2 regions of the Meiothermus sp. CFH 77666 genome follow, and region 2 is predicted to be linked to the other one. Evidence: riboswitches for the same ligand, from Rfam matches in the RefSeq annotation. Region 2 holds a riboswitch; the other holds the start of a gene.

Region 1 (4,338 bases), on a different contig from region 2:
TCGGGAGGATGGGAGGGAATGCGGTAGTTGTTGCAGCCCGTGCAATTGCACGGGCTAGTTGCTTCATTTGTATGGACACAACTATTGCAGGGAGGATAGCTCAATTTGCGGAAGTGACATTTTGGTTATACTTGGCCATCGGATTATTCGTTTTCTGGGGGTATAGCTTCTTTCTCAAGGATAGCAAGCTACTGTTTCCCATATTCCGTCGTCCCACGCTGAGTGGTGCCTTACTGCTGATTTTTGTGTGGTTTCTGGACGGGTTGTCGTCCTTTATGGCTAAGAGACTTGTAGAGAACACCGTATCAGAAGGCGCACTTGCTACAGTAATCGCTAAACCCCTTGCTTGGCACGTATTACTCCACTCATCTGTTGAAGAACTTGCCAGAGGCGGTTTTTACCAGCTATTTGCATCGCTAACCCTTGTGGGTGTTTGGCTCAATTCCTTTCTTTTCGGTGTTGCACACCTGTCTGGAAGAACCGTTGAAATTGCCAATCATCCACTTATTCTGTTGTTTTTACCCCTGAGCAGCTTTGCTACTGGTTTATCTCTCTTGGCAGTTATTATGCGAATGGGGTTGGTGTGGGCAATACTGCTGCATTTTGCCGTCAACACAGTTCGGTTTGTGGTGATCACTGAAAATATCGTAGTGAACTATTTACTGTTCTTTGCAAGCGTACTTTGTTTGCTGTGGATTGGTAGCCTAAACCTTAGAAAAGCAATCTTTGATCAGAGGGTACAAGAAAAAGATTTAGACCCTTGATTACAAAGTCGTATAAATACCCGTACAAAGTGTCCATTGCAGCACGAACTATGCAGTACGCTCTTGCAAAAGCCGTAGCAGAAACCTTTTCGTTCCTCCCCTACCGTGTGGGAGAGGTTAGGTGGGGTTGCTGAGCAGCGACTTTGCGTAACCTGGTGGTTGGGGGCCTCACCCAATACCCTCCCCCACCCTCCCTACGTGGTAGGGAGGGGGCTCTATGTCAATCCCTCCCGGAAACCCGGAGGTGTACGGACATCTCTACGACGCTGTACTTACTCGCGCACCTCACCAGTATTCATGGCTTGCAAGGCTATACTCACATTGCACAACCCATCGTACGATCACAGGAAATCGCCCAGAATGCGCTCAACCTGGTCGGTCTCGATTAAGAATGCGTCGTGGCCGTGGGGGCTATGAATTTCGCGGTAGATGCCGCCACTCAGGGCGGCCATCTCCCGAACCTCCTGGGCGGTGTATAGGACGTCGGAATTAATGCCCACAAACAAGCTGGGAATCTTCCTGAGCTGGGCCAGAGCTGCCGCAATGCCCCCCCGCCCCCGGCCCACGTCGTGGGTGTCCATCACCTCGGAGAGCACCAGGTAAGCATTTGCATCAAACCGCTTGGCGAACTTCTCCCCCTGGTACAGCACGTAGCTTTCGCCGCGCTCAGGGTGATGCTGCCAGCGCAGCCGGAAGGATTCGGGCGAGCGGAAGGAAAGCATGGCAATGGCCCGGCCAAGCTGCAAGCCCAGGGGCTGCTCGGCGTAGTACCCCCCCTGGTAGCCGGGGTCGGATAGCACCGCCTCCCTCGAGAGCCGGTTGAAGGCGCGGGCCCAGGGGCTGTGTACCGCTGGAGCTGCCAGCACCACCAGCTTATGCACACGCTGCGGATAGAGCAGGGCAAACTCGAGGGCCACCATGCCCCCTAAGCTGCCCCCCAAAAGGGTCACTTTCTCGATGCCCAAAAAATCCAGCAGCCGGGCCTGCGCGCGGGCCAGGTCGCGCACGGTCAGTTTGGGGAAGTCGGGGCCATAGGGCTGCCCGGTCTCCGGGTTGAGGGAAAGGGGGCCGGTAGAGCCGTAACAACTGCCGATGTGGTTGGCGCAGATGACGAAATACTTTTCGGTATCGAGCATCCGGCCCGGCCCGGCCAGCTCGTCCCACCAGCCATCGGGCCCAAAAGCCTGGTCAAGCCTGGGCAGGCTGCTGAGGGTTTCCTGGGTGTAGGTGCCGGCCAGGTGTGCTGAGCCGGTCCAGGCGTGGAACACCAGCACGGCATTGCTGCGGTCGAAGTTGAGCTGGCCGTAGGTTTCATATCGCAAGCGCAGCTCGGGCAGGATACCCCCATACTCGAGGCGGAACCCACCCGCAACCAGGGCCTGGGCCGGCACCGGAGGGGGCACCCGCCCCCGGCTTTTGGGGGGCTTGATCAACAGGGCCTCGTGGTCGCCCCAGGCTTCTTGAATCAGGAGGTCGGTCATGTATGGCTCCAGCGAGCTTGACTTTGGTTCAGACACCCACCCTGGCAGTCAGGGCTTGCTTGAGGTCGGCCTTGAGGTCGTCCAGGGCTTCCAAGCCCACACTGAGCCGCACCAGCTCGGGGTTCACGCCTGCACGGGCCTGCTCTTCGGGGGAGAGTTGGGAGTGCGTGGTGGAGGCCGGGTGGATGGCCAGGGTGCGGGTATCGCCTACGTTGGCCAGGTGCGATACCAGCTCGAGTCGGTTGATGAAGTTTTTAGCGGCCTCGTAACCCGCCTTAAGCCCAAAGGTAAGCACCGAGCCCGGCCTGCCCTTGAAGTACTTCTGGGCTTTGGCGTAGCTGGGGTGATCGTCGAGGCCAGGGTAGTTGACCCAGGCCACCTCGTCCTGCTCGCGCAGCCAGTGGGCCAGGGCCAGGGTGTTTTCCACGTGGCGCTCTGAGCGTAGCGAGAGGGTCTCGAGGCCCAGCAGCAACAGGAAGGCTTCAAATGGCCCCAGGCACTGCCCCTGGTCGCGCAGGCCGTCTATGCGGGCCTTGATAATGAAGGCCAGGTTGCCCAGAGCCTTGTGCAGCTCGAGGCCGTGGTAACCCGGTTGCGGCTCGGTAACCAGCGGGTAGCGCCCGTTACCCCAGTCAAAATTGCCTCCGTCCACAATCAGGCCCGCAATGGCCGCGCCATGTCCCCCGATCCATTTGGTGCCGGAATGGGTCACCACGTTGGCCCCCCACTCAATCGGGCGGAAGAGGTAGCCACCGTGCCCAAAGGTGTTATCCACAAAGAGGGCAATGCCTCGTTCCTGGGCGGCCTGGGCAATCAGCTCAAAGTCGGGGATGTTGAGGGCCGGGTTGCCCAGCGACTCCAGGTACCAGAAGCGGGTTCTGTCGTCCGAAAGACGGATAAAGTCCTCCACGCTCTCGGCGCTATCGGTAAAACGGCTCTCGATCCCCAGGCGGGGCAGCGTGACCTTGAACTGATTGATGCTGCCGCCATACAGGTTAGGGGTGGACACAAAGTTGTCGCCGGCCTGGGCAATGTTGGTAATGGCTAAAAACTGCGCCGCATGGCCCGAGCTGGTAGCCAGGGCGGCCACGCCCCCCTCCAGGGCAGCAATGCGCTTTTCCAGCACATCGGTGGTGGGGTTCATGATGCGGGTGTAGATGTTGCCGAACTCCTGCAGGGCAAAAAGCCGAGCCGCATGGTCGGCATCCTTGAACTGGTACGAGGTAGTGGCATAGATGGGCACCTGGCGGGCGCCGGTGGTGGGGTCGGGGCTGTAGCCTGCGTGCAGTTGAAGGGTTTCGAAGCGGTGTTTTTGCGACATACTGCTCTCCTACCGCGTGAATTTGGGGCGCTTTCGGTAGGAGTTTTGCCTGAAAGCAAAACCCCCTACCAGGCGTTCTTTTATGGCTGGAAGGGGGTCACGATCCGTGCATTCCCTTCTCTTATCTTTCTCGACTGCCAAACTATGCCAAGTTTCGAACGTTGTGTGCCTACAACATTCAGCAGTCGAGCCGGAATTAGCACCGTACAAAAAGGCCCTTGGTGATGAGCAAAGGCTTTTTTGTGGGTTGCTGCGACTTCGCAGGGCCGAATCCCTCCGCCGCTCTGGATAAAAGAACTTTTTGGTTGTGGCCGCGCCCCGGCGCGGATATCAGTGAGTGTAGAGAGATGGGGGAATTCTGTCAACCCGTAGTGCTAAGCAGGGTGTGTCCATGATTCAACCAAAGTCAAAACCAACCCGCAACGTAGCCTCACTTGATGTGATTTGCTTAGCGAATGCCGAATCTCGCAGCGCACAACGAGCAGCGTAAGTGGGGTATTGTGTACGACCTCGAGGCTTGGGTTGAAATGATTTGACGAAGCTCCTACGGCACAAACGGTTTTTCTGCTAGAGCATGACTACTTATTGATGACAGCCCCCAAGGGGGTTGAGGGATTTGCGGTTTGGGTCGATTTTGGGATACGCCCTGTTCAACAGACGGCCACTGTTGTGGTCAGGCGAAGGTTTTCTTGGAGCCGGATGGCTCAAAATATGTGAAGAGCACTCTAATCGGCCTGACCGCTTGCTGCCAGGGCCGCCAGGCTGGCTCTGC
Region 2 (4,338 bases):
AAACCGAGAACAGCAGCGCCGTGCCCACCGCGACTTCGGCGGGTACGCCCAGAAAGAGGATCAGCACGGGAGCGGTGATGGTTCCGCCCCCCACCCCCGAGAGGCCGATGCTCAGGGCGATCATGAAACCTGCGAGAATCTCGAGCATCTTAAGCACTCCTCACGGCTTCATCCCGGTACGCCGCGCGCAACACCTCGGCCACCTCGGGGCGGGTGAACTCCGGCGGCAGCGAGGCCCCCGAGCGCAAGAGTTCGCGCACGCGGGTTCCCGAGAGGATGAGGTGATGAGCCCCGTCGTGCGGGCAGGTGCGCGCGGAGACGATGGAGCCGCAGGTCTTGCAGTAGAAGGTGTGCTCGAACTTGAGGATGTGGATGCCGATTTCCCCGGGAGCAAAGGCCCCGAAGATCTCCTGCGCGTCGTAAGTTCCGTAGTAGCTGCCCACCCCGGCGTGGTCGCGCCCGACGATGAAGTGGGTGCAGCCGTAGTTCTTGCGGCTGATGGCGTGCAGGATGGCCTCGCGCGGCCCGGCGTAGCGCATGGCCGCCGGGTAGACCCCCAGGAGCACCCGCTCCTTCGGGTAGTAGCGCGCGAGCAGCACCCGGTAGGCCTCCATCCGCACCTGCGCAGGCACGTCGTCGGCCTTGGTAGCACCCACCAGGGGGTTCAGGAAGAGGCCGTCGATGTGCTCGAGGGCCACCTTGTGCAGGTACTCGTGGGCGCGGTGGATGGGGTTGCGGGTCTGAAAGGCCACCACCGTCTTCCAGCCACGCTCCTGGAAGATGCGGCGGGTCTCGAGGGGGGTGTAGTGGTGCTCGGGAAACTCCCCCCGATCCAGCCGGAATAGGCTCACCCGCCCGGCCAGGTTGACCTCGCCCTGGCTCAGGATGGCGGCCACCCCGGGGTGGGCGGGGTCGGTGGTGCGGTAGACCTCGAGGGCTTCCTTTTGCTTGTCGGGCCGGTACTGCTCCGCGACCTCCAAGAGCCCCACCGTCTCACCCTTTCGGGTCAGGCGCACCGTGCTGCGGTAACGCGGGGCCTCGGCCTCCGCCACGCTTAGGGTGATGGGGATGCTCCAGGGCAGGCCGCTGGCGAGGCGCATGTGCTCGACCACGCTCTTGTAGTCGGCCTCGCCCAAAAAACCCTCCAGCGGCGAGTACACACCGGTGGCGATGAGCTCGAGGTCGGCGTAGCTGCGCTCGGAGAGCTCGAGGGCGGGGAAATGGGCGTATTCGCGAGGATCGGCCTGCAACAAGCGGTTGACTAGCGTTCCGCCGTGCGGGGCGATGCGCCCCTGGCTCCACTGGCTCATGGCCGAACCTCCGGTCGGTTTTTGTGGACAAGGTTTGTCAACTTTTCCATATCGTCGAGCCTTACTTCCTCTGGCTTTGCGCTTAAAGGGCCTTCTCCCCCATCCACAGCCCGCACTCGGTCTTGCCCTTGCCCTCCCAGCGGCCCGCCCGCGCGTCCTCACCAGGGCGCACCGCTCGCGTGCAGGGCCAGCAGCCGATGCTCAGGAAGCCCGAGGCGTACAGGGGGTTGACCGGCAAGTCGTGCTCGCGAGCATAGGCCTCTAGCTGCTCCCGCGTCCAGTAGGCCAGCGGGTTGATGCGCAGGCGTTCACCCTCCTCGAGGAAACCGAGGAAGGCCCGGGTCGAGGCCTGATCGCGGCTCCTGGCATTGAGCAGGGCGCTGGGCCGCTTGAGGGCCAGGTAGTCCCGCAAGGGAGCGACCTTGCGCACCGCGCAACAACCATCCGGGTCGCTGCGGTAGCGCTCTTCCCCCCAGGGTTCCTCTTCCAGGCCGGCACTGAGGGTGACGAAGCGCAGCTGTGGGTAGCGCTCCTTGAGGCGATCGCGGGTTTGCAGCGTCTGGGGGAAGTGGTAACCGGTGTCCACGAACACCACCTCGCCCGTGTATCCCGCTTTGGCGGCCAGGTCGATGAGCACGACGCCATTGAGGTTGAACCCGCTGGGCATGAGCAGATCGGGGTAATTCTCCAGTGCCCATCGAATGACGAGCATGGGATCGGTCCCCGCGTCCCAGGTATCGGGGGTTGAAGCCTTCGATGCCTTCACGCCCGCACCCGCACTTCCACACCCAGGCGCTCGAGCGCGCCCAGCAAGCGGTCGAGGCTCTCCTGGAGGCTTAGCTGATCAGTCCGCAGGTGCAGATCGGGGTTCAAGGGCGGTTCATAGGGATCGGAAACCCCGGTGAAATTGGCGATCTCTCCCCTGAGCGCCCTGGCATAAAGCCCCTTCACGTCGCGCTGAACCAGCACCTCCAGCGGCGCGTCCACGAAAACCTCGAGCTTCCTCGGAGCCTGGGAAAGCACCTCCTCGCGGGTAGCCCGGTAGGGGCTGATCGCGCTCACCAGCACGATCACGCCGTGCTTGGCTAGCAGGTTGGCCACGAAGCCGATGCGCCTTATGTTGGTGTCGCGGTCCTCTCGGCTGAAGCCAAGCCCCTTCGACAGGTGCTCGCGCACCACGTCGCCATCGAGGTGCTCGACCTTCTGGCCCGCTTCGTAGAGGTGAACCTCGAGGGCTTTTGCCAGCGTGGTCTTGCCTGCGCCGGAAAGCCCGGTAAACCAGACCACCACCCCGCTCATGCTTCGGCCCAACCCGCGTAGCTGTCCAGCAGCACCCGCCAGGCATTGCGGGCCGCCACGTCCGCTACCAGCGCCACAGCCGCCAGCACCCAGGCCGCGAAGCCGGGGTGGTGCAGCGTCACTTCCTGTTCAGAGCCGGTGCGGGCGTCGAGCCGGGTGGGGCCGAACTTCACCTCCACCGGCTGCGCCACGCCCTCGAGGTAGGCCCAGCCCGAGGCTGAATCCTCTGAAAACTCCAACTGCGCGCTCGAGCCGTGCTCGGCCCCCACCAGGCGAAGCTGGAGGCGCTTCCCCCCGTGCTGAGCATGCAGGGCAAAGGCCCGCCCGCTGCTGGCCACCGAGCCCAGAAGCTGGCCCTGATGGGCCTCGAGGTACACGTTCTCGCCGAAGATCGCCCCACCCAGCCGCCCCACGAGCCGCTTGCCATCCCAAGCAAGCTGCACGCGGTAGCTCATGCCGGAGCGCCGCACCTCGCCATGGATGCGCTGCGCGGCTGAAAAAGCCTCGAGGGATGAAGGGTGTTTTCCCAAGTTATGAACGGGTTCGTGGTTCAACAAGTTCATGGTGTGCTCCCATAGCAGACGATTCCAAGTGCCGACGGCCAGCGACGAGGCTAGGACAACAGCGCCCGGAACACGAAAGCACACGCATGATCTGAGACTTGGACATAGCTTCCAGCACAAAAACCTCCTTATCTTCCCCGGACGGTGTCCGGGCCGGAATTGGCACCTACGCAGAAACGCTTCAGATTGCTGGCTGAAAGCCCCTACGGGTTGCCGCAGCTTCGCAGGGCCGTTCCCTCCGCTGCTCTGGATAAGACCCGAGGGTGCTGCCGCACCCATCCCGACTTAAAGCCGGGATGGAAGGTAGGCTAGCATAATTGATAAAACTTGTAAACTATTGGCGACGGTGTTCATCTACCTAACTGCTTCAGTCAGGGCTGAGCTGGCGGTACTCTTGCTCCAAGGCACCCTGGGTCTCGGCCCTGCGTCCATTCAAGGCGGCTTTACCACCTTCCAGGAAGCGTTGCCGCCACTTGTATTGAGCCTGGATCGCAAAAGACCGGTGCTCTGGTAACTTGTTTTACAGATTGTTTTGAAGCCCGGTCATTGCCAAAGTTTACTTTGTACGTCACATCGAGGGGACATTCGCGTGTATCGAAATCTTTGTTGCCAGACCACTAGGTGGTCTCGCTTTGGTGAAGCATTACAAGTACGATGAGGTAACGATGCAGCTCAAACCAGGCCTGTACCAGCACTACAAGGGCAAGCACTACTGGGTGCACGGCCTGGCCCGGCATTCCGAAACCGAGGAGTGGTATGTGGTCTACGAAACCCGTTATGGCGTCGAGCCCGAAACCCTGTGGATACGTCCCCTGGCCATGTTTTTAGAAGATGTGGAAGTAGACGGCAAACCCGTACCGCGATTTCGCTACCTGGGGGAAAACTCGAGCCCCAAACAACAATGAAGTGCTTCCTGTCTTGCTACAAACACCCGCAACTTGTACAAGAAGCCTGTTCCATCACAACAGCCCGCGAATGGCCCCGCCCTCTACCATGATGGCCTGACCGGTCAGATAGCTGGCCCTGGCCGATAACAAAAAAGCCGCCACATCGGCTATCTCCTGCGGCGAGGCCATGCGGCCTGCCGGAATTTGTGTGGTCTGCTGGGCATAGGCTGCTTCCAGGCTGATGCCCTGGTTCTGGGCACGGAAAGCAAATACCTCTTC

What was found. A riboswitch is a leader RNA that binds a small molecule or an ion and turns the genes downstream of it on or off. The one in region 2 is predicted to bind S-adenosylmethionine.
Region 1: it holds a riboswitch for S-adenosylmethionine, as region 2 does, so the genes downstream of both, J3L12_RS01205 (PLP-dependent transferase) here and J3L12_RS13130 (hypothetical protein) in region 2, are expected to answer to the same signal.

What each region holds. Positions count from the first base shown of each region.
Region 1 covers NZ_JAGDFV010000001.1:262,204-266,541, forward strand. Annotated here, with positions in the region: gene J3L12_RS01195 (hypothetical protein) at 72-764, shown strand; gene metX (homoserine O-acetyltransferase) at 1,106-2,245, opposite strand; gene J3L12_RS01205 (PLP-dependent transferase) at 2,274-3,566, opposite strand; SAM riboswitch class I at 3,685-3,861, opposite strand; gene J3L12_RS01210 (nucleotidyltransferase family protein) at 4,292-4,338, opposite strand, start outside.
Region 2 covers NZ_JAGDFV010000027.1:21,552-25,889, forward strand. Annotated here, with positions in the region: gene J3L12_RS13110 (sulfite exporter TauE/SafE family protein) at 1-148, opposite strand, end outside; gene sat (sulfate adenylyltransferase) at 150-1,310, opposite strand; gene J3L12_RS13120 (phosphoadenylyl-sulfate reductase) at 1,393-2,022, opposite strand; gene cysC (adenylyl-sulfate kinase) at 2,073-2,609, opposite strand; gene J3L12_RS13130 (hypothetical protein) at 2,606-3,172, opposite strand; SAM riboswitch class I at 3,298-3,429, opposite strand; gene J3L12_RS13135 (DUF1653 domain-containing protein) at 3,838-4,077, shown strand; gene J3L12_RS13140 (SDR family oxidoreductase) at 4,132-4,338, opposite strand, start outside.